2 linked regions of the Chroogloeocystis siderophila 5.2 s.c.1 genome follow. The protein of the gene in region 1 interacts with the protein of each later gene in a pairwise test. Links are inferred from orthologs where the notes say so. Each region holds a gene or a part of one and is shown in the gene's direction. Other genes may lie near its edges. The genes, in order: NIES1031_RS19850 and secA.

Region 1 (9,258 bases):
CGAAGCAATGGCAATGAGTTATGGAGTGTGTAAGCACAAAGCAAACACCTTCTTTGTTTCGCAAGATTGCCATCCGCAAACGATCGCCGTTGTGCAAACTCGCGCGACACCGCTAGGAATTAAAATTATTATTGGTGATCATCAAACGTTTACATTTAATGATACGATTTTTGGTGCGTTGTTACAGTATCCAGCGAGTGATGGCAAAATTTACGATTATCGTCACTTTGTCGAACAAGCCCATGCAGTAGGGGCTTTAGTCACCGTCGCCGCCGATATTTTAAGTTTATGTTTACTAACACCACCTGGAGAATTTGGGGCTGATATTGCTGTTGGAAGTACGCAACGTTTTGGGGTTCCCCTCGGCTACGGCGGTCCGCATGCAGCTTATTTGGCAACAAAAGAACAATACAAGCGACAAATCCCAGGACGCATCGTTGGCGTCTCAAAAGATGTTCATGGTAAGCCGGCGCTACGTCTTGCACTCCAAACCAGAGAACAGCATATCCGGCGAGAAAAAGCAACAAGTAACATTTGTACAGCCCAAGTGTTATTAGCTGTAATGGCATCAATGTACGCGGTTTATCACGGACCACAAGGGTTGCAAAATATTGCTCAACGCGTTCATCAGCTAACTGTTCTTTTAGCTGAAGGTCTAAAGCATTTAGGTTACACTATTGCTTCAGAACACTACTTTGATACGTTACGAATTGACCTTGAACCCGAACAGGTTACAGAAATCATTGAAGCAGCCTTAGCACAGCAAATCAATTTACGGACGATTAGTGAAAGTGCGATCGCTATTAGCTTAGACGAAACAACAACCGAAGCCGATTTATACGATTTGTGGCAAGTTTTTGCCGGAAGTGAAGTATCATTTGCGCTAGAGGAGTTAGCAACTCCCGAATTTGCACTTGAAAAAATCAAACCTTTTATTCGCAGTAGCAACTATCTAACGCACCCTGTCTTTAACAGCTACCATGCTGAAACTGAAATGCTGCGGTATATTTACCGACTGCAAGCGAAAGATCTGTCGCTGACAACATCGATGATTCCTCTGGGTTCATGCACGATGAAGTTGAATGCAACAACTGAAATGTTACCCATTTCATGGCAGGAGTTTGGTAAAATTCATCCGTTTGCACCCTTGTCCCAAACCAGAGGGTATCAAATTTTATTCGCGCAACTCGAACAAGCTTTAGCTGAAATTACAGGTTTTGCAGGAATTTCACTGCAACCAAACGCAGGTGCGCAGGGCGAGTACGCAGGGTTACTTGTAATTCGTCAATATCACGCAAGTCGCGGTGAAACGCATCGTCATGTTTGTCTAATTCCAGAATCAGCCCACGGAACAAACCCCGCAAGCGCAGTCATGGCGGGAATGAAAGTTGTGGCGATCGCCTGCGACAAACAAGGTAATATCGACTTAGACGATCTTCAAGCAAAAGCCGAAAAATACAGTCACGAACTTGCGGCGTTGATGGTCACGTATCCTTCAACGCATGGTGTCTTTGAAGAACAAATCAAAGATATTTGTGCGATTGTTCACGCCCACGACGGACAAGTTTACATGGATGGGGCAAATATGAATGCCCAAGTGGGAATTTGTCGTCCTGGCGATTACGGTGCAGATGTGTGTCACCTAAACTTACATAAAACTTTCTGTATTCCGCATGGTGGTGGCGGTCCAGGAATGGGACCAATTGGCGTTGCTACGCACCTTGTGCCGTTTTTACCAGGTCATCCAGTGGTAGAAATTAGTGGCGAACAAAGCGTAGGCGCGATCGCTGCTGCACCTTGGGGAAGTGCGAGTATTTTACCGATATCCTGGATGTATATTACACTCATGGGCGCAGCAGGGTTGACGCAAGCAACCAAAGTCGCGATTCTCAATGCGAATTACATTGCCCATCGTTTAGCACCTTACTACCCAGTATTGTACAGAGGTAAATCAGGGTTAGTTGCACATGAGTGCATTCTAGATTTGCGATCGCTCAAAAAATCTGCCGGAATTGAGGTAGATGATATCGCCAAGCGGTTAATGGATTACGGCTTCCACGCGCCTACAGTTTCTTGGCCGGTTGCTGGCACAATGATGGTAGAACCAACTGAAAGCGAATCAAAAGCCGAGTTGGATCGTTTCTGTGAGGCGATGATTCAAATTCGCCAAGAAATCGCAGAAATTGAGGTGGGTAAAGTCGATAGGCAGGATAATGTTTTGAAAAATGCCCCGCATACTGCCGATGCTTTAATTTCTTCAGATTGGCAACATCCTTATTCTCGCGAACAAGCTGCTTATCCCACATCGTGGACTCGCGAATACAAATTCTGGACTACCGTTGGAAGAATTGATAATGCTTATGGCGATCGCAATTTTGTTTGCTCGTGTTTGCCAATGGAAGCGTATAGTGAGTGAGTAGTCGTTATATATGCAACCATTTACAACACAACTACGGGTACGCCATTATGAAATGGATGCCTTGGGTCACGTCAACAACTCAGTTTATCAACATTACCTCGAACAAGCGGCGATCGAACATTTAGAACATTTGGGCTTTTCTTTGGATGTCTATCGCGAACTCGGTGGTGTGTTTGTCATGCGCCGGATTGAGATCGATTATCTGCGTCCGGCGATCGCGGGTGACACGCTAGAGGTACGTACTTGGTTGCAAGAAATGCGCGGTACACGGGCGATTCGGCGTTATGAAATTCGTAAATCTGGCAACGATCACTTATTAGTCACAGCCGAAGCCTTGTGGGTATGGGTGGACGCAGTGTCGATGCGCCCTAGACCCATTCCTGGTGTGTTACTCGATGCTTTTGTACAGATGCAGCATTCTTGAGAAGATTTTTTAACTTACAAACTGAAATCTACCTCGGTAAACTGTTTTATCAAAAGCTGGAGCGCCGGAAGAGTAGTAGATACTACCATTGATAAAACCACCAACACCAGAGTGACGTTGAGTCGGTAGTGGAGTTAATTCACGCCACGAATTAGTCTTAGGATTATATACCGTTACCTTCTTAACTGCTAGCTTGTGTCGAACTTCGCCACCCACTAAATATATTTCTCCATTAATGACAAAAGTCGCAGCCCCAATATGACTGCGACCTTGCGGTAAATTCGCGACTCTAGTCCACTGCTTCGTTGTGGGATTCCAAGCGTGGACTGTATTTTGTGTTGTCAAGTAGTCATCATAACTATGCTGCCCGCCGATCGCATAAATCTTACCGTTGACAATCGCATCTCCTAAGTGCGATCGTGGATTGGGTAATGGAGCCGCTGTTTGCCAACCAGCAGCCATATTATCAAGCTTGAGTATCCAATGATCGCCACGGTCAATTCTATTAAGATCTGCTCCACCAAAGAAATGCAATTCTCTTTTCAGATTACTAAAGCCACCGCTACCTCTAGCTTGTGGTAATGGTGGCATTTCTGACCAAGTATTCGTGGCAATATTGTAGCGTAAAACTTTTCTTGTTGCAAATAGTTGTCCGCCTTCTGGTTTGCCAACATACCCGCCTGCTAAATAAATATTTCCTGCGTCAGCAGCCACTCCTGCGTGGGTAATTCTAATTGGTATATCTGCAAGACGCTTCCAAGTGTTCGTTACAGGATCGTATACATCCACGCGATTTGTTGGTCTCCACTGAGAAGTATATCCACCTAATTGATATAATTTTCCACCAACGACTGCACTCATTGCCTCTCCAGTCCCCACCGGCGAAGGTGCAACCGTAGTCCACTTAATTTCAGTTGCAGCTAAAGATTTAACTGTATTTAACACTACAAAAATTATTGCAATAAATGCTATCGCTATCGTCTGCTTTCTTCGGTAACGCATTGTGTTCTCCGTGTAGAGAATAAACAACTCTAAGTTTAATTAAATGACTTTTAATTGAGCAGTTCAACCACACATATTAAATTTGATAAGTTAGCGATAAAAAAAATATGCGATCGCTTGTATTAACTACAGAAGCTGTACAACTTGTAAGATAAGCAAAATACGTGTAGAGACCAACGTAATAAAATAAACTTAAGCAGGATTTATTTTGTTAGGAAATATAGTCCAGCAAGATTTACAATTTTACGGAAAATTCTTATTTTGTAAGTTTAGTCAATACTAAACACCTGAAAAATACGTTGGTAGGCAGTTTGTGCCAGATCTTCGTATTCTTGGCGGTCTTCAGGGGTAAAGCTTACAACAACTTGAGTTCCATAGTCCTCAAACATTAACTCAAGCTTGCCGTTGTCGAAGAAGAACATTTCACCACTATGAGTACGCAGTACGGCTATAACCTTACCATGCTCAAACCAGATATTTAAACCATCTCCAAGTTCAGTCAGAAATTCTGCGGCTTTTACAGGCTGACCATCAGCAATACAAATGCTGTAAGTCATATTGCCTTCAACTTTACGATTTTCTGTACAACCTGCGGTAAGTTTTTCTAAAAACTTTATTCGTCTATCAAATAAACTTTGAGAATTGGAAGTATCAACTGGCGTTAAACTATTGTCATCACCGATAATACAATCGTCAGGAATACCATCTGCATCATAGTCAATTCGATAGTCATTATCACGCCCATCATTATCGCAGTCAATAGCATGACCGATAACTGTTCTAGATTTTGTAGCATTCATTGATTGCAAACCAACAGAAGTATCAACAGCAATCGCCGTCGCTACAGGAGGTTCGGTAGATTTCATGGAAGATTGCAATGAGTGATTTTTGCAAGCCACAAATAGTGTTAACATAATAAAAAATAGAGGTTTTAGCTGTTTTTTTAACATATAAATGAACTGTCAGTTTTTTATGTTTGATGCTTGCTTCTAATAGTGGAAGAAAATAGTTCGCTTGTGGAACATTGGAGGTGTGAAGTTGTGCTAGTATTTTTATTATCTTAGTGCAGCTTAAAGCCGCTTCAGTAGGGGGAAAATACTGGATAATAGTTAATAGATTCCTTACACAAATCAAAAGTCTATCTACTTGAAAGGCGAGTTTCGATAGACAATAGGTTATTCAGAAGTTTTATAATAACTGCAGTAGTGTAGATCTTTCTGCTGTTATAGACAAATAAAGTATAATAACGCAGACTTTTCACCAGAAATGATCGCATTATTCGTCCGCACCAGCAGCTTTAAGCGATCGCACAACATTTTTATACCCGTTAAATTCTGCAAGCATCAAAGCTGTGTAACCTGCGATATTTTTCAACGTGACATCTGCCCCTGCTTGAAGTAGTATTTCCACAGCATCCGCAAAACCTCGGTGTGCTGCCCACATCAAAGCAGTAGCATGATATTTGTCTTGCAGATCAACCTTCGCTCCTGATTTGAGTAAGCACTCAATGACCTCAATCTGATTGCGATCAGCGGCTTTCATCAACGCTGTTTTGCCATCATCGGCCGATAAATTAGGATCAGCACCGTAGTCAAGTAACAACTGCACTGTATCGGCATGTCCTTGAGTCGCGGCGAGTGTTAGCGGCGTTTCACCTAAGTTTTTAATATTCAATATATCTTTATCTATGTTGCGTGCTTGCGCTAACAACACAGCAACAATCGCACGATGTCCATGCAATGCTGCAACCATTAAAGGTGTATCGCCTAAAGAATTTCTCGCTTCAACATCAGCACCACGACTTAGCAAGAGTTGGACGACTTCAGTATGTCCTTCAACAACGGCTAGATGTAGTGGCGTCTCGCCGTCTTGGTCTTTGGCATTAATTTCAGCGCCAGCAGTGAGTAATGCAGTTGCGATCGCCGTGTATCCCCCTGCGGCGGCGGCGGCTAACGGACTACCACCATCAATATTTTTTAAATTTGCATCTGCTTTTGCGTGTAGTAGTGCTTCTACAACCTCCGTTACACCAAGATCGACAGCTTGCATGAGTATTGTTTCGCCTTGTTCATCTTGGAGATTAACATCGAGTGTTCCAGATGCTACCAGCGCTTGAACAACATCAACGTGCTGTTGCTGCACAGCCAACTTGAGCGCAGTATCATCATCGCGATCGCGAATATCAGCTTTGGCACCTGCATTAAGTAATACGCGTACTATATTGGCATGACCTTTGAGCGCGGCGATCATCAAGGCGGTGCTACCATCCTCATTAATCGCATTTACATTTGCGCCGTGTGCTAGTAGCGTTTCTACGATATCAAGGTGATTTGCTGCTGCGGCTAACATCAGTGGCGTCAAGCTATAAAGCTTTCTTTGGCGATTAACGTCAGCCCCGTTTGCAAGTAATAATCGGACAATTTCGGTATAGCCGCGTTGAGCAGCAAACATCAAGGCGGTTGTACCGTCGCCATCACTAGCATTCACACTTGCACCCGCGCTCAGCAGTGCGTGGATTTGTCGAATGTCACCACATTTAACTGCCCTGAGTAATGAGATGTCTTTTGTCACACTCATATTCAAGCATCATCTCATCGAAAGCATAGCTAGTCTATCGCTAAATGCCACTTTTGAGTAGATGAACTTACGATATCCAATGACTCATCACCACTACATCATTGGGATAAATTACTCATTGGTCAAATTTATAAAACAACTTATGCTAAGTTTTATCAAGTTTATTAACAGAAGAGAACACGATGGAACTTTCACAAGACGTAAAATTTTGGCTAAATTTCATTCACCCTGTTTTGATGTGGGGTTTACTCGCAGCTTCATTTTATGCGCTGTATTTGGGCGTACAAGTCAGACGCACGCGCTACGCCGAGGGTGAAGTTAAGAAAGAGTTAATTAAAGGCAGATACAACGTTAAACACTATCAAATTGGCTCGGTCATCTTGGCACTGATGGTTTTAGGGACACTTGCTGCGATGGGTGTTACCTATATCAACAATCAAAAGTTGTTTCTTGGACCTCACCTCTTAGTCGGACTAGCTATGACAGGGATAATTGCCGTTTCCGCAAGTCTCTCACCGTTTATGCAAAAAGGTCAGAACTGGGCGCGTTACACTCACATTGTTTTAAATTCTGTTTTACTCGCTTTATTCAGTTGGCAAGCAGTCAGTGGCGTACAAATTATCCAAAACATCCTTAGCAAGCGATAATATCATCTCTAGTTAAATAACTGACTATGTCGTTGCTAGTGGTTAGTGGTTAGTTGCTAGCCGCTAGTCACATTCACTCACCATTTTAATTATCAGTAAATAACGAGATTTGAGACAAGTGGAAGCTTATTATCTTAAAGACTTGTATCCACAAGATGAATGAGTAGGGTTGACATAAACATCATTTTGTGGGGAGGGTAATATTGAGAATTTGCTGATTGCCACTAACACAATTAATAGCTCACTTCAACTTGCCCGCTTTGACTTGGTTGGGATAGGTAAACCTAATGACTTGTGAAAATCTTCTTGAACTTTGTGCGTCAAACGACGCGAGACTTGTTTGACAATACTATTAAGTAGGCGATCGCCTGTATTTTGAACAAGTGATTTTGGTAAACGTTGAATAAACTTTGGAAAGTGAACCGCAACTGCTAGATCCAACTCCCATTCTACGCGTGTCATTTTCCCTGCAACTACTTCGGGAGTAGCGGCTGTTTCGACAAGTTCCATCACGGCATGGAAGTCTACATCATAGCCAGGAGCAATGTAATTTGGCACTGGAATTGTCTTAATTCGATAAATTCCTTCGTCTGGTGGCAAAAGTTCCAAGCCGACTTTGGGTTCTACTTCGTAACCAAACGAACCGATCCGACCAATCGTCAAAGCGTATGCGTTTTCCTGAACCGATTCTACTTTCATTGGCTGAGCGCAGCGACAAAACCAGCCTTGGTGAGCATCAAGGTAATTGGCAACGGCATCAGCAGGGGCATACATTTCCATGCAGTCCGTAAACCTTCCATGGAAGCGTGTTGGTGCAGTATGTGAATAGTCACTTTCTGCTAGCGTTGTGGGTGCATCCCAATGCACTTGTCCATTTCTAGTAGATTTATATTCACTATTGCTCGACAGCATAAACGCATCCTTTATAATTTGACTTATCTATTTAGGATTCCCAAGTCAGTCTTAGAGTTTCTCTGCCATTGTGCAGCTTATATCAAGGTTTATCAAATCTACAATTGAGATTGAGAGTTAGTTAAACTCACCTGAGAATTTGTTCGTTTATTCAGCATAAGCTTTAAAATGAAAGCATTTGTAGCAGGGGCAACAGGCGAGACAGGTCGCAGAATTGTCCAAGAGTTAGTCCAAAGAAACATTCCTGTACGCGCTTTGGTTCGGAATATCGATTCAGCCAAAGCAATTTTACCCGCTGAAGCTGAGTTGGTTGTCGGTGATGTATTGCAGCCAGATACTCTCCGTGCTGCGATAGGAGACAGCACTGTATTACTCTGTGCAACGGGAGCTAAACCAAGTTTTGACCCCACAGGACCTTACAAAGTAGACTACGAAGGAACAAAGAATTTAGTTGATATTGCTAAGACCAAAGGCATAGAGCATTTTGTTTTTGTTTCTTCTTTATGTACTTCTCAACTGTTTCATCCGCTGAATTTGTTTTGGTTGATCTTAGTGTGGAAAAAGCAGGCGGAGGAGTATCTACAAAAAAGTGGTCTTACCTATACTATCGTCCGACCAGGCGGTTTGAAAAATGACGACAACTCTAATCCTGTAGTTATGTCGGCTGCGGATACGCTATTTGATGGTAGTATTCCGCGCACCAAAGTCGCACAGGTATGCGTTGAGGCGTTATTTAATCCTGAATCAAGAAATAAAATTGTGGAAATTGTCGCTAAGCCAGAAGCATCAGCAAAAAGCTTTCAAGAACTGTTTGCGAGTGTAGGCTGAAGCGATCGCGTGAAATTTGAGGAACATTGAGCCAGCAAGCTTCCTCTGAATGTAATGTAAGGGCAGCTTTTACTGCCCTACAATTTCTTTGTGTTGATTTTTCGTGCAAATGCGTAAGTCTTGGAAACGTTTGATTGCCAGCAGTACGGCGGTTTTAGCGCTAGCCTATTTAGTACATCATCGACAGCCAGGAGCGAGGCGATCGCCTCATTTTGATTCCACAGTAGGTTATCTTCCACCATTAGTCATGGACGGTGGCGATCCCTACATTCGTGCTTTAATGCGTACAATATCGGCAAGCGAATCTAATCATCCTCAACCCTACACGATTCTTTATGGAGGGCAACACGTTAAAGACCTGAGCGGTCATCCAGAAAAATGTATCACAATTGTCGTAGGTCCAAATCGAGGTAACTGTTCTACCGCAGCAGGTCGATACCAAATGCTCA
Region 2 (17,268 bases), on another replicon or contig:
CTTCCATGTAGTGAATTTGCACGTTGGAAGTATGCGTCCGCAATAAATTTCCATCAGGAAGAAATAAAGTATCCTGCATATCACGTGCAGGGTGATCCGCTTGGAAATTGAGTGCTTCAAAGTTATAGTAGTCAGTTTCCATCTCTGGTCCTTGAGCCACAGTGTAGCCTAGACCAACAAAGATATCCAGCACGCGATCTATTGTACTATGAAGCGGGTGAACGCGACCAAGCGGGCGATAAACACCAGGCATTGTCACATCAATTGTTTCTGCTTCTAATTGTGCTTGAATCGCCACCGCTTGTAACTTGTGACGCTGCTTTTCGATTTCTGCTTGTAGGGCTTCTTTAACAGTATTAGCGATCGCCCCGATTTGCGGACGTTCTTCAGCACTCAATTGCCCCATGCTGCGCAGCAATCCTGATAACTGACCCTTCTTACCGAGGTAAACTACTCGAAGTTCCTCTAAACGATCCAAGGAATCAGCAGTAGCGATCGCGCTTATGCCTTCTTGTCGTAAAGTTTCCAGTTGAGCCTTTAAAGTGCTAGGCTGATTGCTCATGCTTGTCGTATTCAACAGTAATTCTCTGAAAGCCAGCTGTTCAAATCAATATAAGTGTATCGTATCAGTTTAAAAGAGAGTAGGGGCAAGGAGCGAGGGGGCGAGAGAAGAATGAGTTGTTAGTTGGTACTGACTACTAACTACTGACAATTAACCAATTATTGAGGATATCCTGATTCCTAACCTCCGACCTCTGACCTCTATGAAACTACTTATTTGCAACGACGATGGTATTTACGCGCTAGGAATTCGGACTCTAGCCGATACTTTAGCAGCAGCCGGACACGAAGTCGCGGTTGTTTGTCCAGATCGCGAGCGATCGGCAACTGGACATGGATTAACATTACATCAACCGATTCGTGCAGAACTCGTCGAGTCGGTATTTCACCCTAGCATCAAAGCTTGGGCTTGTTCGGGAACGCCTGCTGACTGCGTTAAACTTGCATTGTGGGCATTGCTCGATAGTCCACCAGATTTCGTGCTTTCTGGTATCAATCAGGGAGCAAATTTAGGAACTGATATTCTTTATTCTGGTACTGTCTCGGCGGCTATGGAGGGGATCATTGAGGGTATTCCTAGTGTGGCATTATCACTCACAAGTTTTACTTCTAAAGAGTTTCAACCTGCTGCGACATTTGCAATTCACTTACTCGAACAATTGAAAAGCCACCCTTTACCTGAGGTTATGTTACTCAACGTTAATATTCCGGCAGTCGAGTTAGCAGAAATTGCAGGAGTAAAAATCACGCGTCAGGGAATTCGTCGCTACGTTGATGTTTTTGAAAAGCGTGTCGATCCTCGCGGTAAAACTTATTACTGGTTAGCCGGAGAGTTGCTTGAAGATCTCGCGCCTGCTGAACAGGGTTTAAATTTACCTCAAGATATTCCAACGGATGTTGAAGTAATTCGCCATAACTTCATCACCATCACTCCTTTACATTACAACTTGACGTATCTCGACGCGTTACATCCCTTATCCGAATGGAAATTTGACTAAAAGCAAGACTGGGGGTCAACAATTGAAGAACCAAATTAGCAAAAAACTTCCCTAACCTCCGTACTCTGACCTCCGACCCCTCATCAATCTGCTACCATTGACCTATTTATGTCAAAATGTAAAGCGTGTGGGTTACTTCATCTCTAACTAATGCTTTGACACCAACCGCGATCGCCCTAGGAAACTTTGATGGCATTCACTTAGGGCATCAAGAGGTTATTCGTCCAATTTTGCATCGTAGCAAAAATCAGGAAGAGGTTAGAAGCTTCCTGTCTTACCCCTTATCAGTTCCTGCGGACACGCAAACGCCAATATCTAGCGCGGATCGCCCTGAACATATTTATAGTACTGTCGTTACTTTTAATCCGCATCCGCAAGAGTTCTTTACAGGGAAAAAGCGATCGCTTCTGACACCTTTAGATGAAAAAGTTCAGCAACTTCAAGCTTTAGGTGTAGACCAACTCATACGAATTCCATTTACATGGAATTTAGCTTCTTTAAGTCCGCAAGACTTTGTGGAAAAAATTCTCATTCAACAGTTGTGCTGTCAACAAATCAGTGTGGGTGAAAACTTTTGTTTCGGGAAGCAGCGCACAGGTACAGCAAAAGATTTAAAAGCGATCGCAGCAAGTTTTGATATTCCGGTAACGATTGTTCCCATTTATGCGCGAGGAGGCGATCGCATTAGTAGTTCAGCGATTCGTCAAGCCCTGGAAAACGGCGATTTACAACGCGCCCAAGAGTTATTAGGACGTCCCTACACCCTCACAGGAACCGTTGTAAAAGGACAGCAGTTGGGTAGAACAATTGGTTTTCCGACTGCTAATGTCGCTGTACCAGCCGAAAAATTTCTACCAGCTAATGGCGTCTACGCTGTTCGGGTTTTTGTTCAAGGCGTGGATAATCACCTAGGCGTGATGAATATTGGTGTTCGTCCCACAGTTAGCGGTACACATCCATCTGTAGAGGTATATTTATTTGACTGGTCGGGAGATTTATACGGTGAAACGTTAACTGTACAGCTAGAAAAATTCCTACGCCCCGAAAAGAAATTCGCTTCATTAGATGAATTAAAAGCACAAATTCAACTTGACTGCACTGCTGCAAAAGAGGAATTACAAGGGAACACTAAGTGATGAACTTGCCAAGTGTTCTCAATCTGTAACACTTCATGGCTTATTTAAAAAAAAACGACAGTAGTGCATGAAAAAAATTGAGATTCTGACGCAAAACCTGAGTCGTACGATTGTTGGTAAAGCTGAACCCATCCGCTTAGTGTTAGTTTCCCTACTTGCTGGAGGTCATGTACTGCTAGAAGATGTTCCTGGCGTAGGCAAAACGTTACTCGCAAAATCATTAGCGCGTTCGGTTGCGGGTAAATTTCAACGCTTACAATGTACTCCCGACTTGCTACCAACAGATATTACCGGAACGAACATTTGGAATCCCAAAACAGGCGAGTTTGAATATCTTCCAGGTCCCGTATTTACAAATGTACTGCTAGCAGACGAAATCAATCGCGCGACACCCCGTACGCAATCGGCGCTATTAGAAGTCATGGAAGAGGAACAAGTCACCGTTGATGGCGTTTCGCGACCTGTTCCGAGTCCTTTTTTTGTGATTGCGACACAAAACCCGATTGAATATCAAGGAACTTTTCCCTTACCCGAAGCGCAAATGGATCGCTTTATGTTGTCGTTGAGTTTGGGTTATCCAAGCGAAACCGAAGAATTAGCGATGCTGCAACGATTACAAGAAGGCATTACCGTAGCTGATTTACAACCTTGTATCACACTTGCAGAAGTTGCCGAATTACGCCGCAGTTGTGCAGCTGTTAAGGTAGACAAAACGTTACAACGCTACATTCTCGATCTTGTTCGCGCGACACGCGATTCGGAAGAAGTTATGCTGGGTGTGAGTCCGCGCGGTACGGTAGCATTACACAAAGCAACGCAAGCACTCGCGTTTTTGTGCGATCGCACTTATGCAATTCCCGATGATGTCAAGTATCTAGCACCTCATGTTTTGTGTCATCGTCTGATTCCGGTTGGCGGACACAAAGCTAAATCTGTTGTAGAAAGGCTATTGCGATCGGTTCCCATTCCCTAAACTTGCGTGATGTCTGAATTTGATTTTGCTGCTTTATTTAGCGAAGACTATTTGTACTTCTATGAACCGCATTTAACACCAGAACGCAACGAGCGTGAAGTCAATTTAATCTGGCATTTGTTGCAACTGCAAGCCAAAAAACGGTACTTGATTTAGCTTGTGGACACGGAAGGATTGCGAATTTACTTGCACAGCATTGTTTTTAGAAAAAGCGCGTCAAGATGCTCAAGCAGCTAAAGTTGAATATGTTCAAGGCGATATGCGATCGCTTCCTTGGACAGAACACTTTGATTGCATTATTGACTGGTTCGCCGCCTTTGGCTACTTTGACAATCAAGACAATCGTCAAGTGCTGGCTGAGGCTTACCGCGCACTCAAACCAGATGGTAAGTTGTTAATAGAATTGCAAAGCTTGTACCGAATCTTAAAAGAATTTCGCGCTTGTTCTGTTACAGAGTGCAACAATAACTGTTGATCGCACTCGATTTGATTTATTTACTAATCGAACATACACTGAGCGTACTGTAATTCGTGATGGACAAGTGCGCCGAATGAGTTACTTTGTACGTCACTTTACTTTTACTGAATTACGCGATTGGTTATGACAAATAGGTTTTCAAGAAGTACAAGGCTATGGAAATGACAGTGCGCCACTGACACTCGATAGCCGTCGCATGATTGTACTAGCAATTAAGTAAGCTCCTCAAAAGTTATAAAGATATTACACTTTTTGAGGTTAGGTAATAGGTAATCAAATGCAGTAAGCCTTTAGCCATTACTTAATCTCAAAGTGTTTTAACCCTAATTCTGACTACATACGTGTTGAGGAAGTGAGCGAAAGATATGATGCAACCACACGCTAAAACTCGGAGGCGATCGCAATTCATTTTTTTACTAATCATTTTACTGTGGAGTATAACGATGGGTTGGGGACTAGCACTCGCGACCAACGCCCAACCTTCTTCTGAACAAGAGGCAACAGAAATTGGCACTGTTGATATTGTGCCGTCACGCTATCAATTAGGACAAGAACTTTATCTAGAAAATTGCGCGACTTGCCATATTGCCTTACCACCCGCAGTAATGCCAACACAAACCTGGCAAAAGCTATTGCAAGATCCGCAGCACTACGGCGTGACGCTTCCTCAACTAGTCGATCCATCGCGCTTGCTGATCTGGAACTATCTGCGCAATTTTTCGCGCCCTTTACTCAAAGAAGAAACGACACCCTATCGCCTTGGCGAATCGCGTTACTTTAAAGCGTTACATCCTAATGTGAAACTACCCCGCCCTGTTGATGTAGGTAGTTGCGTAAGTTGCCATCCTGGTGCAACAGAATATAATTTTCGCCGTCTATCACCTGAGTGGGAAGCAACGCAGTAAGCCGTCGTGTAAATATTTGCCCCCAAAATCTAAAATAGCTACGAGGAGTGTCAGAACGTGAAACGAATTAAAGAAATTTTAGCAGCTTCCGCTTTAGTAGTATTAGCTGCACCCCCTCCCGTCAACGCGCAACTTATACCCCAACCGTGGGTTTCTGTCGGAGGTAGGGAAGGCGATGTTACCTTTTCTGTAGGAGCAAGAGCCTTTGATTTGGGTGTGGAATTAGGAAGAGGACCAGATGGCGCTTCTGGCGTGGATGTCCTTAAATTTTTGAGTTTGCCGGTGATATCTCCTTACGTTGGAATTGGGCTATATTCTGAAGATCAGGGTATCGCATTATCGGGTGGTTTACAGGTGAATACAGCAAGTAACCTTGTTGTTGGTGTAGGCTATAACTCAGTGCGAGGAGTGAATGGTCAAGTAGGAATCCGATTCTAGTTGCAGGGCGATCCACACTCTTGATCGCCGCCCTTGCTTTAAGCAAGGTGATACGATGGATATAGTCTAAACTTGGAGCGTCTAGCCAAGAGCGACTGCAATTATGTTTGAGTTTCTAGGAATGCTTCACTTGTAGACGTGTATTCAATTTTGATAGAAGGTGTGCGATTGCGCTCATTCAATCAGAAATCAAGTGATTGCAGCAAACTAAACTCAATATTTAAGCTCAAAAATAAGAATAATTTTTAAAGTTTCCCGAACCCTACCATGCTGAAAAACTTGCTGGGCGATCCTAACGCTCGTAAGCTCAAAAAATTCCAGCCTTACGTTACAGACGTCAATCTTCTTGAGGAAGAAATTCAAGCGCTTTCCGATCAGCAACTTAGTAGCAAAACAGCGGAGTTTAAGCAGCGGTTGGATAAAGGCGAAACCTTGGACGATCTACTTCCAGAAGCATTCGCGGTTGTGCGAGAAGCTGGAAGACGCGTATTAGGAATGCGCCACTTTGATGTTCAACTTCTCGGTGGGGCGATCCTGCATCATGGACAAATCGCCGAAATGAAAACCGGTGAAGGTAAAACGCTGGTATCAACTCTTCCTGCTTATCTCAACGCGCTTTCTGGTAAGGGAGTACATATCGTTACGGTCAATGACTACCTAGCACGCCGCGACGCGGAATGGATGGGGCAAATCCATCGCTTTTTAGGGCTGAGTGTCGGACTAATTCAGCAAGGCATGGGACCATCAGAGCGTAAGAAAAACTATGATTGTGACATCACGTATGTTACGAATAGCGAGGTGGGCTTTGACTACTTACGTGATAACATGGCTTCCTCGATTCAGGAAGTTGTACAGCGTCCCTTCAATTACTGCGTGATCGACGAAGTTGATTCGATTTTGATTGACGAAGCGCGAACACCACTGATTATCTCAGGACAAGTCGAACGACCTACAGAAAAATATTTACAAGCTGCACAAATTGCCGCCGCGTTAAAGAAAGAAGAACATTACGAAGTTGACGAGAAAGCGCATAACGTCATTTTAACGGATGAAGGTTTCGCGGCAGCAGAAGAAATGCTGCAAGTTAAGGATTTGTATGATCCTAACGATCCTTGGGCGCACTACATCTTTAACGCACTCAAAGCAAAAGAACTTTTCACCAAAGACGTTAAATATATCGTCCGTAATGATGAAGTCATAATTGTGGATGAGTTCACAGGACGCGTTCTTCCAGGAAGGCGGTGGAGTGACGGTCTACACCAAGCAATCGAAGCAAAAGAAAGAGTTGAAATTCAGCCAGAAACGCAAACTCTAGCAACGATTACGTATCAAAACTTGTTTTTGCTGTACCCTAAACTCGCAGGAATGACCGGAACAGCTAAAACCGAAGAAGCAGAGTTTGAGCGAATTTACAAGCTAGAAGTCACAATTGTTCCTACAAACCGTCCTACCAAACGTCAAGACTTGTCTGATATGGTGTATAAGACGGAGGAAGGAAAATGGCGGGCGATCGCCGAAGAATGTGCGGAAATGCACGAACTTGGTCGCCCTGTCTTAGTGGGAACCACGAGTGTCGAAAAATCTGAATATCTTAGTGCTTTACTCAGTCAACGTAACGTACCGCACAACCTCCTTAATGCCCGTCCTGAGAACGTTGAACGCGAGTCAGAAATTATCGCCCAAGCCGGACGTAAAGGCGCGGTGACAATCGCCACAAACATGGCAGGTCGCGGAACCGATATTATTCTTGGTGGTAATGCGGATTATATGGCGCGACTCAAACTGCGCGAATACTTTATGCCCCGCATTGTCCAACCGGAAGATGAAGACGTTTTTGCGATAGAAAAAGCATCAGGATTACCCGCATCGAGTAGCAGTAGCGGTCAAGGTTTTGTTCCTGGCAAAAAAGTAAAAACGTGGAAAGCTTCACCGCAAATTTTCCCCACGCAGCTATCGCGCGAGTTAGAACAACAACTTAAAGCAGCCGTAGAATTTGCTGTACGCGAATACGGCGAACGGAGTTTACCCGAACTTGAAGCGGAAGATAAGGTTGCAGTTGCCGCAGAAAAAGCACCGACAAACGATCCTGTGATTCAAAAGCTGCGGGATGTTTATAACGCCTTGCTACGCGAATACGAAAAATTTACTTCGCGCGAACACGATGAAGTTGTCCAACTAGGTGGTTTGCATGTCATTGGCACTGAACGCCATGAATCACGGCGCATTGATAACCAATTACGCGGACGTGCCGGAAGACAAGGCGACCCTGGCTCAACGCGCTTTTTCTTGAGTTTGCAAGACAACTTGTTGCGGATTTTTGGCGGCGATCGCGTTGCGGGATTGATGACGGCGTTCCAAGTCGAAGAAGATATGCCGATTGAGTCTAAGATGCTGACTCGCAGTTTAGAAGGCGCACAAAAGAAAGTCGAAACCTACTATTACGACATCCGTAAGCAGGTGTTTGAGTACGACGAGGTAATGAATAACCAGCGTCGGGCAATTTATGCCGAACGTCGCCGCGTCCTCGAAGGTCTAGACTTAAAAGAATTGGTGATTAAGTACGCCGAAAAAACGATGGATGAAATCGTGGATTACTACATTAATCCCGATTTGCCATCAGAAGAGTGGGATTTACCAAATTTGGTAAGCAAGGTTAAAGAATTTGTTTATCTCTTAGCAGATTTAGAACCGAATCAGATGGAAGATCTTTCGGTGGGCGAAATTAAAACCTTTCTCCACGAGCAAGTGCGGATCGCGTACGATGTCAAAGAAGCGCAAGTCGATCAGATCCAGCCAGGATTGATGCGCCAAGCTGAGCGATTCTTTATCTTGCAGCAAATTGATACGCTATGGCGCGAACACTTACAACAAATGGATGCATTGCGCGAATCGGTAGGATTGCGCGGCTACGGACAAAAAGATCCATTGATTGAGTACAAGAGCGAAGGATACGAGTTGTTCTTGGATATGATGACTAATATTCGTCGTAATGTGGTATACTCTCTATTCCAATTTCAGCCGCAAGTTCAACCAGCAGTGCAAGCACCATCAGGAATGGTTTAAAGTAATGCCTGTAATTATGTAGCTTCAGTTAGACCGCTTCGGCGGTCTTCTTTTGTCTATGTGTGGCTTTAGTGATTAATCCCATTTCGCAAAATGACAACTACAAATAGTTCTTTCTCTGTTCTCCTGTAGCAACTTTAAAGTGAAACGATAAAGGTATGCTAAGCAATGAAGATCAAAGTCATCAATCCTAACACCACTGCGAGCATAACGCAAAAGATTGCAGAGGCGGCGATCGCAGTGGCAAATTCTGGAACTGAAATTATTGCGTGTAATCCAGATAAGGGTCCGGTTTCGATTGAAGGACACTATGATGAAGCGCTGAGTGTTGTTGGCATTCTTGAAGAAATTAAAAAAGGAGAAGCCGCAGGTGTTGATGGTTATGTAATTGCTTGCTTTGGCGATCCTGGATTACTCGCTGCGCGGGAATTAGCAAAGGGTCCTGTTTTAGGAATTGCAGAAGCCGCGATGCATGCTGCGAGTTTGATCGCGACTGGGTTTTCGATTGTGACGACGTTGAGTCGTACGCGGGTGATTGCCCAACATTTGGTTGCTAACTACGGTATGACGCATTTTTGTCGCAAAATTCGCGCGATTGATTTACCTGTACTTGAACTTGAGGATGAAAACTCTAACGCACGAAAAACGATTTTAGCCGAATGTCGTCAAGCTTTGATAGAAGATGGGGCTGGTGCGATCGTTTTGGGATGTGGCGGGATGGCTGATTTATCAGCGCAACTAAGTCAAGAATTAGGAGTTCCGGTTATTGATGGCGTGAGTGTCGCGGTTAAGTTTGTTGAAGCTTTGGTAAGCCTGGGCTTGAATACGAGTAAGAAGGGCGATTTAGCTTATCCGATCGCAAAGCCGTATACTGGAATGCTTTATGCTTTTGCTTTTGAGAACCGAGAATGAATTGTGGATGCCTTATGGCAGAAGTTGTAGCTATGCACACTTTTAGATAAAATTTTGGAATTCAGTCTACAGAAGTAGACTTTGTTTGTTTAGCTGCGAATTTATTCCGCTCAGCATTTATACAGGCGGTTTATGTAAATAATGACATTACCGCAAATCAAAACACATTTCATTGCTTGGGGTAAAGCCTAAGCTAGAATACACATGTTGACCAAGAGGAGAAGCATGAAGAAGTGCTCTTGTACAACCAAGCGATTTGAGGTAGTTGAGTGATTCTAGCGTGAGTTTTTTGGCAATACCTTGACGGCGATAAGCTGGCTCAACGTAGACACCCCAAATGTAGCCACTTTTACGATACTGCTCGGTCAAAACATTAGGGTAAAGTCCAGTAAATAGCTGACACCCCATAGAACCAACAACCTTAGAATCAACTTCGGCGACAAAAGCTTGGTAAGATAAATCTTGACGTACGCGTTCGATAAACTCTAGCGTGATGTTTCGCTAGTCAGACTTAACTGCATCAACAGAAATGCTCCGCAATGATTGAATCCTCGTGCAAAGTTGCTACGCGAATTGTGTAGGCAAGTGATCGCATTGCTACCCTAACTCGCAGCCTTATAAGCCGCCCAGCCACCGTGATGCGAAATATCAGGCCAATTATGTTTTTGTACTAACTCTTGCGGATAAAGAAACGCAGTCAGAACTTCGCCATCTTCTAAAACAATATCACTCGGATACATATTCGGTGGTTCATTGGCGGATAAGTAGTCAAACTCGGCTTGAGTTAATTCGTATACTTCGCCAGGAATCGAAATTCCGCCTTGTTCTACTTCGTAAATTGCAGGATGCCAACCATCACCTGCTGCATGAAGTCGATAGCAAGGTTGGGTTTTTGCTTCTTTGATAAACTTCGCCGATTGTAGGTTTTGATGATCGGGTTGTCCGCGCAATGCTGAACCACAGATAAATATCCGCTTTGTACTTGTGTTTGAGTTGGAATTAGTTTCGGTCATGTTTGTTCTCAATAATCGCCAAATGCAAGTTGAACTAGTTTAAAAAATGAATGCAATGTATGGATCGTCAAATTTGTAACAAATTCAATATTTAAGTTATCCAAAATCTAAAATATATTAACCTTCTTGAACAATACTGCTGGTTTGTTGCAAATTCTGCATTTCACGTGCGACTCGCTCTTTACTCGCCACAAGATGCGCTTTAATCGCTTGAGTTGCCGCATCGGGATTTCGCGCTTGTACGGCCTCATAAATCTGGCGATGCTCCGTCCGAATTTCTAGCACATCGCGATTATTTTGAATCGTATGAATTCTCAAAAGCATCATTTTATCAAAAACTTGATCGAGAAGTGATCGCAGCCATAAATTTCCTGAACTCTCAGCGAGTAGCCGATGAAAACGGTAATCTAAATCAAGCAGTTGAAAGTTAGTGAGTTGAGATGGTTTACTATTGATGAGCTTCTCGGCTTGCATCACCATCAAGTTTAAGTTTTGAATTTGGGACTCGGTGGCGTGTTCGCACGCTTCGACTACGGATAATTGCTCTAGTGCGAGTCGGCAATCGTATAACTGTATCGCATCGGTCATGGAAATTGTCGCGACACGTAAAATATTATTCGGTTCAGCGATGACTAATTCCTCGCGTTGCAGCTGCCGGACTGCTTCTCGAATGGGAGTTCTGCTCACCTGTAGCTTTTTGGCAAGATGAGTTTCGATTAACCGCTGCCCTGGCATTAGTTCACCTGAGAGGATAGCTGTGCGCAATGCTTGATAAGTTTGCTCCTGTAGCGATTGACTTCGCTGGAGCGATCGCGGTGACAGGGGCAATGTATAACTCCTTAATTTTTTACAGGATAAATTGCAGCCGCTCATTATTTTAAGTCGAGAAGGTTCGGCAAAAAATGAGAATTCCGGCAACCGTATACAGAATACAGTACATCGCTTCTTTGATAAATACTACATAAGATAAGACTTTAGACCTGATTATTGATACCTATAATATTTAATCTCTTCGCTACTGTGTAGCTAATTGAAAAAGTACTAGGGATGTTTAACGTTTTAATCGCAGCGTCTATTCATATACTGTTTTAGGGCTACTAAGCAGTGTATATGTAAAGTCTCTGCAAATACATTTCTATTTGGCTAGCGATCGCACTATGGAGCAGTTCAAACTCGGCTCAGTTAGTAACACGCCTCAAAATCTAATCTCAAATGGATTTGCTGCGATCGTGCTGGGAATGGCTTTACTCGGAATTGCGTTTGCTTCGATTTTAACGGTTGTTACTCAGGATGAAATTGGACCAAATGCAACAACTTTTAATCGTTTGGGCATCGCGGCGATCACATTTGCAGGATGGAATGGATTCAGGTTTCTTGGTCAAATTCACGCACATTCTGTATCGGCGCTGGTTTATACCTGGCGTGATCGCAGTTTACTCGCAATAGCGGGAACGAGTTTCGCCGCTTCACTCACGTTATGGGCATGGTCATTAACGCAAACGAGTATTGCTAACTCTACATTACTGAATAATATGATGCCAATCTTTACAACTTTAGGTGCGTGGCTCGTACTTGGTCAAAAATTTTCAGCTAGATTCGTCTTAGGAATGGCGATCGCTGTGTGTGGCGCGATCGCGATTGGAATTGAAGATTTTCAAGGCGCAAATAGTAACCTTTTCGGAGATAGTGCGGCGTTAGGCGCAGCGATGTTAGCAGCAGTGTGTCTTTTGAGTTTAGAGCAACTCCGCCTTAAATTTGCAACACCGACAATTATGCAATGGACGTGTTTAATCGGGAGTTTGGGTGTATTTCCCGTTATCTTACTGACGCAAGAGCCATTGTTTCCTACGTCTGGGGTTGGTTGGTGTACAGTTATTTCTTTAGCGATTGTCTGCCAAGTTGTCGGTCAAGGATTACTAACGTATAGCTTGGCAAAATTTTCCTCTGGGTTAGTTGCTGTTTCGATGCTGGCGATTCCGGCGATCGCTGCTGTACTCGCGCTGATTATTTTTGCCGAAAAGTTGAGTATTTTGAATTTATGCGCGTTTGCGGTTGTTCTGGCAGGCGTTTACTTAGCCATATCCGCACGGAGCAATTAGCATTGGTGTTGCCTGAGTCATGGGGAATAGAGACTCTTTCCAATGACCAAAGACCAGTTACCGCCGTTCCTTCTTTAGAGACCTCTTTAGGCGTGCGGCGGCTTCGCCAATTACCAGCCCTTAAGTTTATGTTTATTTTTACCCACTTACTTAGCGATAACAAGTGCTAGAGTATTCAGCTTTACTGTATACAGAATACAATACGTGCAATGCTAGGAAATAGGACGTTACCTTTAGAAATTTTGGCATGACGACAAACGTAACTAATGGTGTTATGTGCATTAGGAACACTGACAACAGAGTTTGCTGTTTTGCTGAATAGGATTGCGATCGCTTCGTTTCAATTTTTCTCGCGCCTTCTTGAAGGCGAGAAACTATCTTTTACTCGACACAATAAGTAATTTCAAAGAGGGTTTTATGACTGTTGCATTAATACCTGTCGTGAATGGCGATCGCTTGAATCGAAATATTTCGCAGTTAGCTGAAATTGGCAAACTCCCAGGAGGAGGCGTAAGCCGCGTAGCGTTTACAGCTGAAGATATACTCGCGCGACAACTTGTACAATCGTGGATGATTGAAGCTGGAATGACGGTACAGATTGATGCCGCAGGAAATATTATCGGTACTTATGCAGGAAGACAAGAAAATGCAGGGACGCTCGCTACGGGTTCGCATATTGATACTGTTCCTGTAGCGGGGAAGTTTGATGGCGTTCTTGGCGTTTTAGCAGGAATTGAAGTTGTACACGTCCTTCAAGAAAATAATATTCGCCTGCGACACCCAATCGAGGTGATAGTGTTTACTGACGAAGAAAACAGCGTTCTTGGTTGCAAAGCAATGGCGGGGACTGCGGTTCTCGATCCTGAATGTTATCGTCGCAATGATGGTACGCCAATTGAAGCTTGTTTAGCACGAATTGGTGGTGATTGGTCGCAATTGGCAACTGCAAAGCGCCAGCCAGGTGAAATTGCGGCGTTTGTAGAATTACACGTCGAGCAAGGTGGTGTTTTAGAAAGTACAGGAGATGATGTTGGGGTTGTCATTGGCATTGTCGGACAGTATCGTCACCATGTCACTGTTACCGGGCGTCCGAACCATGCGGGAACAACGCCGATGAATATGCGTAAAGATGCTTTAGTTGCTGCATCGCAAATTGTCTTAGCTGTCAACAAGTTAGCAACCGCAACTCCAGGAGAACAGGTAGCAACAGTAGGTTACTTTAGTGTTTCTCCAAACGCAGCTAATATTGTACCGGCGAGGGTAGACTTGAAAATTGACTTGCGCGATATGTCCCAGACTCATTTAGAAGATATGGTAGCGCAGATCAAAAATCAGCTTGTAGACATTGCGGCTGCAACGCAAACAGAAATCGAAATGACGCAGATGCTGCACGTTTTACCAACATTAGCTGCACCAGATATTCAAGCGGCGATCGCGCAAATTTGTCAGCATTTGGGCTTAAGCTATACCTACTTACCAAGTCGCGCGGGACACGATGCGCAAGAAATTGGTCGATTTGCGGATATGGGAATGATTTTTGTCCCTAGTCGCGCTGGAATTAGCCACGCTGAGGATGAATATACTTCGCCAGAACACTGCACGCAAGGCGCGAATGTCCTTTTGCAAACTTTCTTAAAGCTGGATGAAATTTATTGAGAAGTTAGCAGGCGTTTTGCCTAGTGATATTACATCCAGTTAAAAACCATCCTGAAGGTAGCAGGTATTTAATGGTGGTATAAGTAGCACTCCTGATTCATAATTAAGTGCTACTTTATAAAAGTATCAATGCATAGCGCAAAGCTGCACAACTTAACTTCTAAGCTAATATGCTTAGTTGAAACAAAAGCGATACACCCCTACAAATTGTCTTCTTTTTTAGAAGATTAACAAATAATGTTTGAATAAGTGTATTATTACTCTATGGTCATTAAGCTACTTAATACTTGATGACTATTTAAATAAACTAGTTTTTATTATTGGGATTTCCTCCTGAATGAAATTGCTTGTTTAACTATAGCTTGTAAGTTTTGACTCTATGTTCTGTGTTCTGTAAGATTTGCAAGTAACATCATTTTCCTTGAAGAGTCAAGTTTTTGATTGCTGATTTCCTGAAGAAAACATAATTTTTCAGTAACAACAATCCAGAATACAAAGAACGTCTGCGATAGCGATTAGCTCTGTAACAAAACGTCATGTATCGCGCGATTTGTAAACTTAATTACATACAATTTATTCTGTAGCCAAAAGTTCATTGTATAAGTTTACACATAATCAAGGCTTGAGTTATGTAAATCAGCAAGCAAGCCGATTTGCGTAAACTTGCTTGTAGTGGAGAGTTTGCAGTTAATTGCTGTCCTTGATAACAAGAAGCGCAAGAATCAGCAACTCGCTACTAACTTCTAGTCAAGGAAGTCTTGTAAATTATTAAGAGTATTGGCAACAGCTAGCGAGCTAAAGCCGATCGCAGGTTGAAGCGAAGGTGGGAAATATGTCGATAACCTCTGAAACTTCTATAGTCGGGCTGATTGTATTAGCAGCTTTTATGATATTGGGCTGGGGCTTTTATCGCGCTAGACCGTATGGCAAGCTAGGAATCATTGCCTGGTTACAGTCAGTGGTGTTAATGGCTCCGTGGTTACTGTTTTTTGGTTCATTCGCAGCGGGAATTTATATAAATATAGTGGGAATATTGTTTTTGTTAGTCGCTTCAGCCGCAGTGTATATTTTTCTGGGAAGACAACTGCGGGCGGCTGGTCAAGATGCGATTTTGCGATCGCGCGCAACCGAACGCCTTGCGAATGCAACTCAAGCCAACACCCAAACTGAAGAAACGACTTTACCCGCACAGCTACAACCCGAAGTCGTACCGATCGCTGATGCCGACTTAACGGCAATTCGCAGCATTTTTGGCGTTGATACTTTTTTTGCTACCGAAACAATTCCTTATCAAGAGGGAATTATCTTTAGGGGTAATCTGCGCGGAGAACCCGAAGCGGTTTTCCAAAAACTAAATAGCAATCTCCAACAACAATTGGGTGATCGCTATCGTCTGTTTTTAGTCGAAAACTTGGATGGTAAGCCGGTTGTGATTGTACTGCCTAGCCGTAACGATCCTCAGCCGACGACTGTACCACAAACAATCCTGGCAATTGCCTTGCTCGTCGCCACGATTGCTACGTGTCTTGAAGCTGGGGGCATCTTGCTAGGGTTTGATTTCTTTACAAACTGGCAACGATTTTCAGAACCTTTACCAATTGCAGCGGGTATTTTAGCCGTTTTACTAACGCATGAACTCGGTCATCGCTTGATCGCACGGCGTTATCAAGTACGTCTTAGCCCACCCTTTTTTCTGCCAACTTTACAAATTGGTGCTTTCGGTGCGATTACTCGTTTTCAGTCAATATTACCCAACCGGAAAGTTTTATTCGATGTCGCTTTCGCCGGACCTGCATTTGGCGGTGTTTTATCTTTCGTTATCTTGATCCTTGGCTTATTACTTTCTCGCCCTGAAAGCTTATTTCAAGTACCAACCGAGTTTTTTCAAGGGTCGATTTTAGTAGGAACAATTGCTCGTGTCATTTTAGGTTCGGCGCTGCAACAAAACATTGTTGCGGTTCACCCACTCACGGTGATTGGTTGGTTAGGTTTAGTCATTACAGCACTAAATTTAATGCCAGCAGGACAATTAGATGGCGGGCGGATTGTGCAAGCAATCTACGGGCGCAAAACCGCTGGACGTGCCACAATCGCAACCTTAATTGTGCTGGCGATCGCCTCATTTGCTAATCCGCTAGCTTTATATTGGGCAGTTGTGATTGTCTTTTTGCAACGCGACTTAGAACGCCCCAGCCAAAATGAACTCAGCGAACCCGACGACGCCCGCGCGGCTTTGGGATTACTCGCTTTATTTTTAATGGTTGCAACCCTCTTACCACTTACTCCTGCGTTAGCAGGACGTTTGGGGATCGGTGGATGAGAGAATGAACAGAGCAAAGCAAGCAGAGGGAAAATCAATTAAAACTAATCACTGTTACTAGCCACTCTTCCACCCTTTGTAAATATTTGGTCGCGCTGCTGCTGCTGAAAAAATTCTTTGAAAGACGGATTGGCGATCGCTTGACTTCTCCTGCGAAAGGTTCCACAAAGTTTCGTAGAAGAAAAAGGAAACTCCTGCAAATTTGCGCTGGCGGACTGCTGCTACTTGTTCTTGAATCTGTTGAATTGGCACATGGCGGTTTTTTAGCCCGCTTAAAATTCCAATACTGACTGGAATATGACGTTTTGCTGCAACAACTTCAGGATACTGCAATTCGCTGATGAATACGTTGATGTCGTTGCGATAGACTTGCAAAATTAATTCTTCGACGAAGCCTTTACGCTCCCACTTTTCCCAATCGGCTAAAAATAAGTCGTAGGAAAAGCGTTGCGGATTTGGCGAGACAGATATTAAGCAATTTGGCTTTCTAGCTTTGACAGCATGAAAAACTTGTTGCATATACGCTGTAATCTTATCAGCACGCCAGCGTACCCATGCTGCATCTTGGGGATCGCTTGGTGGACGTTGACCCTGGTGTTCTTTTTGATAAAGCGCTATGGTGTAGGCATCGTACCCGAACTCGGACGGTAAGCCGAAGTGATCGTCAAATTGAATACCGTTTACATCATAATTGCTAACAATTTCGACAATGAGAT

The links.
Region 2: the proteins of NIES1031_RS19850 (region 1) and secA interact in binary tests that used the Escherichia coli proteins (3 or more experiments, as listed by UniProt). The link is inferred for Chroogloeocystis siderophila 5.2 s.c.1 from one-to-one orthologs.

Annotation. Positions count from the first base shown.
Region 1 is NZ_MRCC01000019.1:93,890-103,147, forward strand. Bases 1,235-4,136 are described here. They hold NIES1031_RS19850 (acyl-CoA thioesterase), read left to right. Parts: upstream 1,235-2,429; coding sequence 2,430-2,843; downstream 2,844-4,136. Other genes in these bases: gcvP (aminomethyl-transferring glycine dehydrogenase), read left to right, coding at 1,235-2,416; NIES1031_RS19855 (Kelch repeat-containing protein), read right to left, coding at 2,853-3,788; NIES1031_RS19860 (hypothetical protein), read right to left, coding at 4,115-4,136. Outside these bases: more of gcvP, read left to right, coding at 1-1,234; more of NIES1031_RS19860, read right to left, coding at 4,137-4,711; NIES1031_RS19865 (ankyrin repeat domain-containing protein), read right to left, coding at 5,121-6,422; NIES1031_RS19870 (DUF4079 domain-containing protein), read left to right, coding at 6,605-7,069; NIES1031_RS19875 (DUF1997 domain-containing protein), read right to left, coding at 7,316-7,981; NIES1031_RS19880 (NAD(P)H-binding protein), read left to right, coding at 8,150-8,809; NIES1031_RS19885 (glycoside hydrolase family 24 protein), read left to right, coding at 8,919-9,258.
Region 2 is NZ_MRCC01000024.1:13,775-31,042, forward strand. Bases 5,421-8,752 are described here. They hold secA (preprotein translocase subunit SecA), read left to right. Parts: upstream 5,421-5,756; coding sequence 5,757-8,552; downstream 8,553-8,752. Other genes in these bases: NIES1031_RS21185 (hypothetical protein), read left to right, coding at 5,421-5,489; NIES1031_RS21195 (aspartate/glutamate racemase family protein), read left to right, coding at 8,721-8,752. Outside these bases: pheS (phenylalanine--tRNA ligase subunit alpha), read right to left, coding at 1-562; 5'/3'-nucleotidase SurE, read left to right, coding at 765-1,559; NIES1031_RS21165 (bifunctional riboflavin kinase/FAD synthetase), read left to right, coding at 1,685-2,695; NIES1031_RS21170 (AAA family ATPase), read left to right, coding at 2,763-3,668; NIES1031_RS25205 (hypothetical protein), read left to right, coding at 3,678-3,824; NIES1031_RS25210 (class I SAM-dependent methyltransferase), read left to right, coding at 3,865-4,143; NIES1031_RS21180 (diheme cytochrome c), read left to right, coding at 4,512-5,051; more of NIES1031_RS21185, read left to right, coding at 5,109-5,420; more of NIES1031_RS21195, read left to right, coding at 8,753-9,464; NIES1031_RS21200 (GNAT family N-acetyltransferase), read right to left, coding at 9,612-9,872; NIES1031_RS21205 (allophanate hydrolase-related protein), read right to left, coding at 10,067-10,477; NIES1031_RS21210 (GntR family transcriptional regulator), read right to left, coding at 10,595-11,305; NIES1031_RS21215 (DMT family transporter), read left to right, coding at 11,635-12,576; NIES1031_RS21220 (Zn-dependent hydrolase), read left to right, coding at 12,994-14,232; NIES1031_RS21225 (site-2 protease family protein), read left to right, coding at 15,065-16,552; NIES1031_RS21230 (glycoside hydrolase family 10-like protein), read right to left, coding at 16,610-17,268. UniProt on the Escherichia coli protein: Required for protein export, interacts with the SecYEG preprotein conducting channel.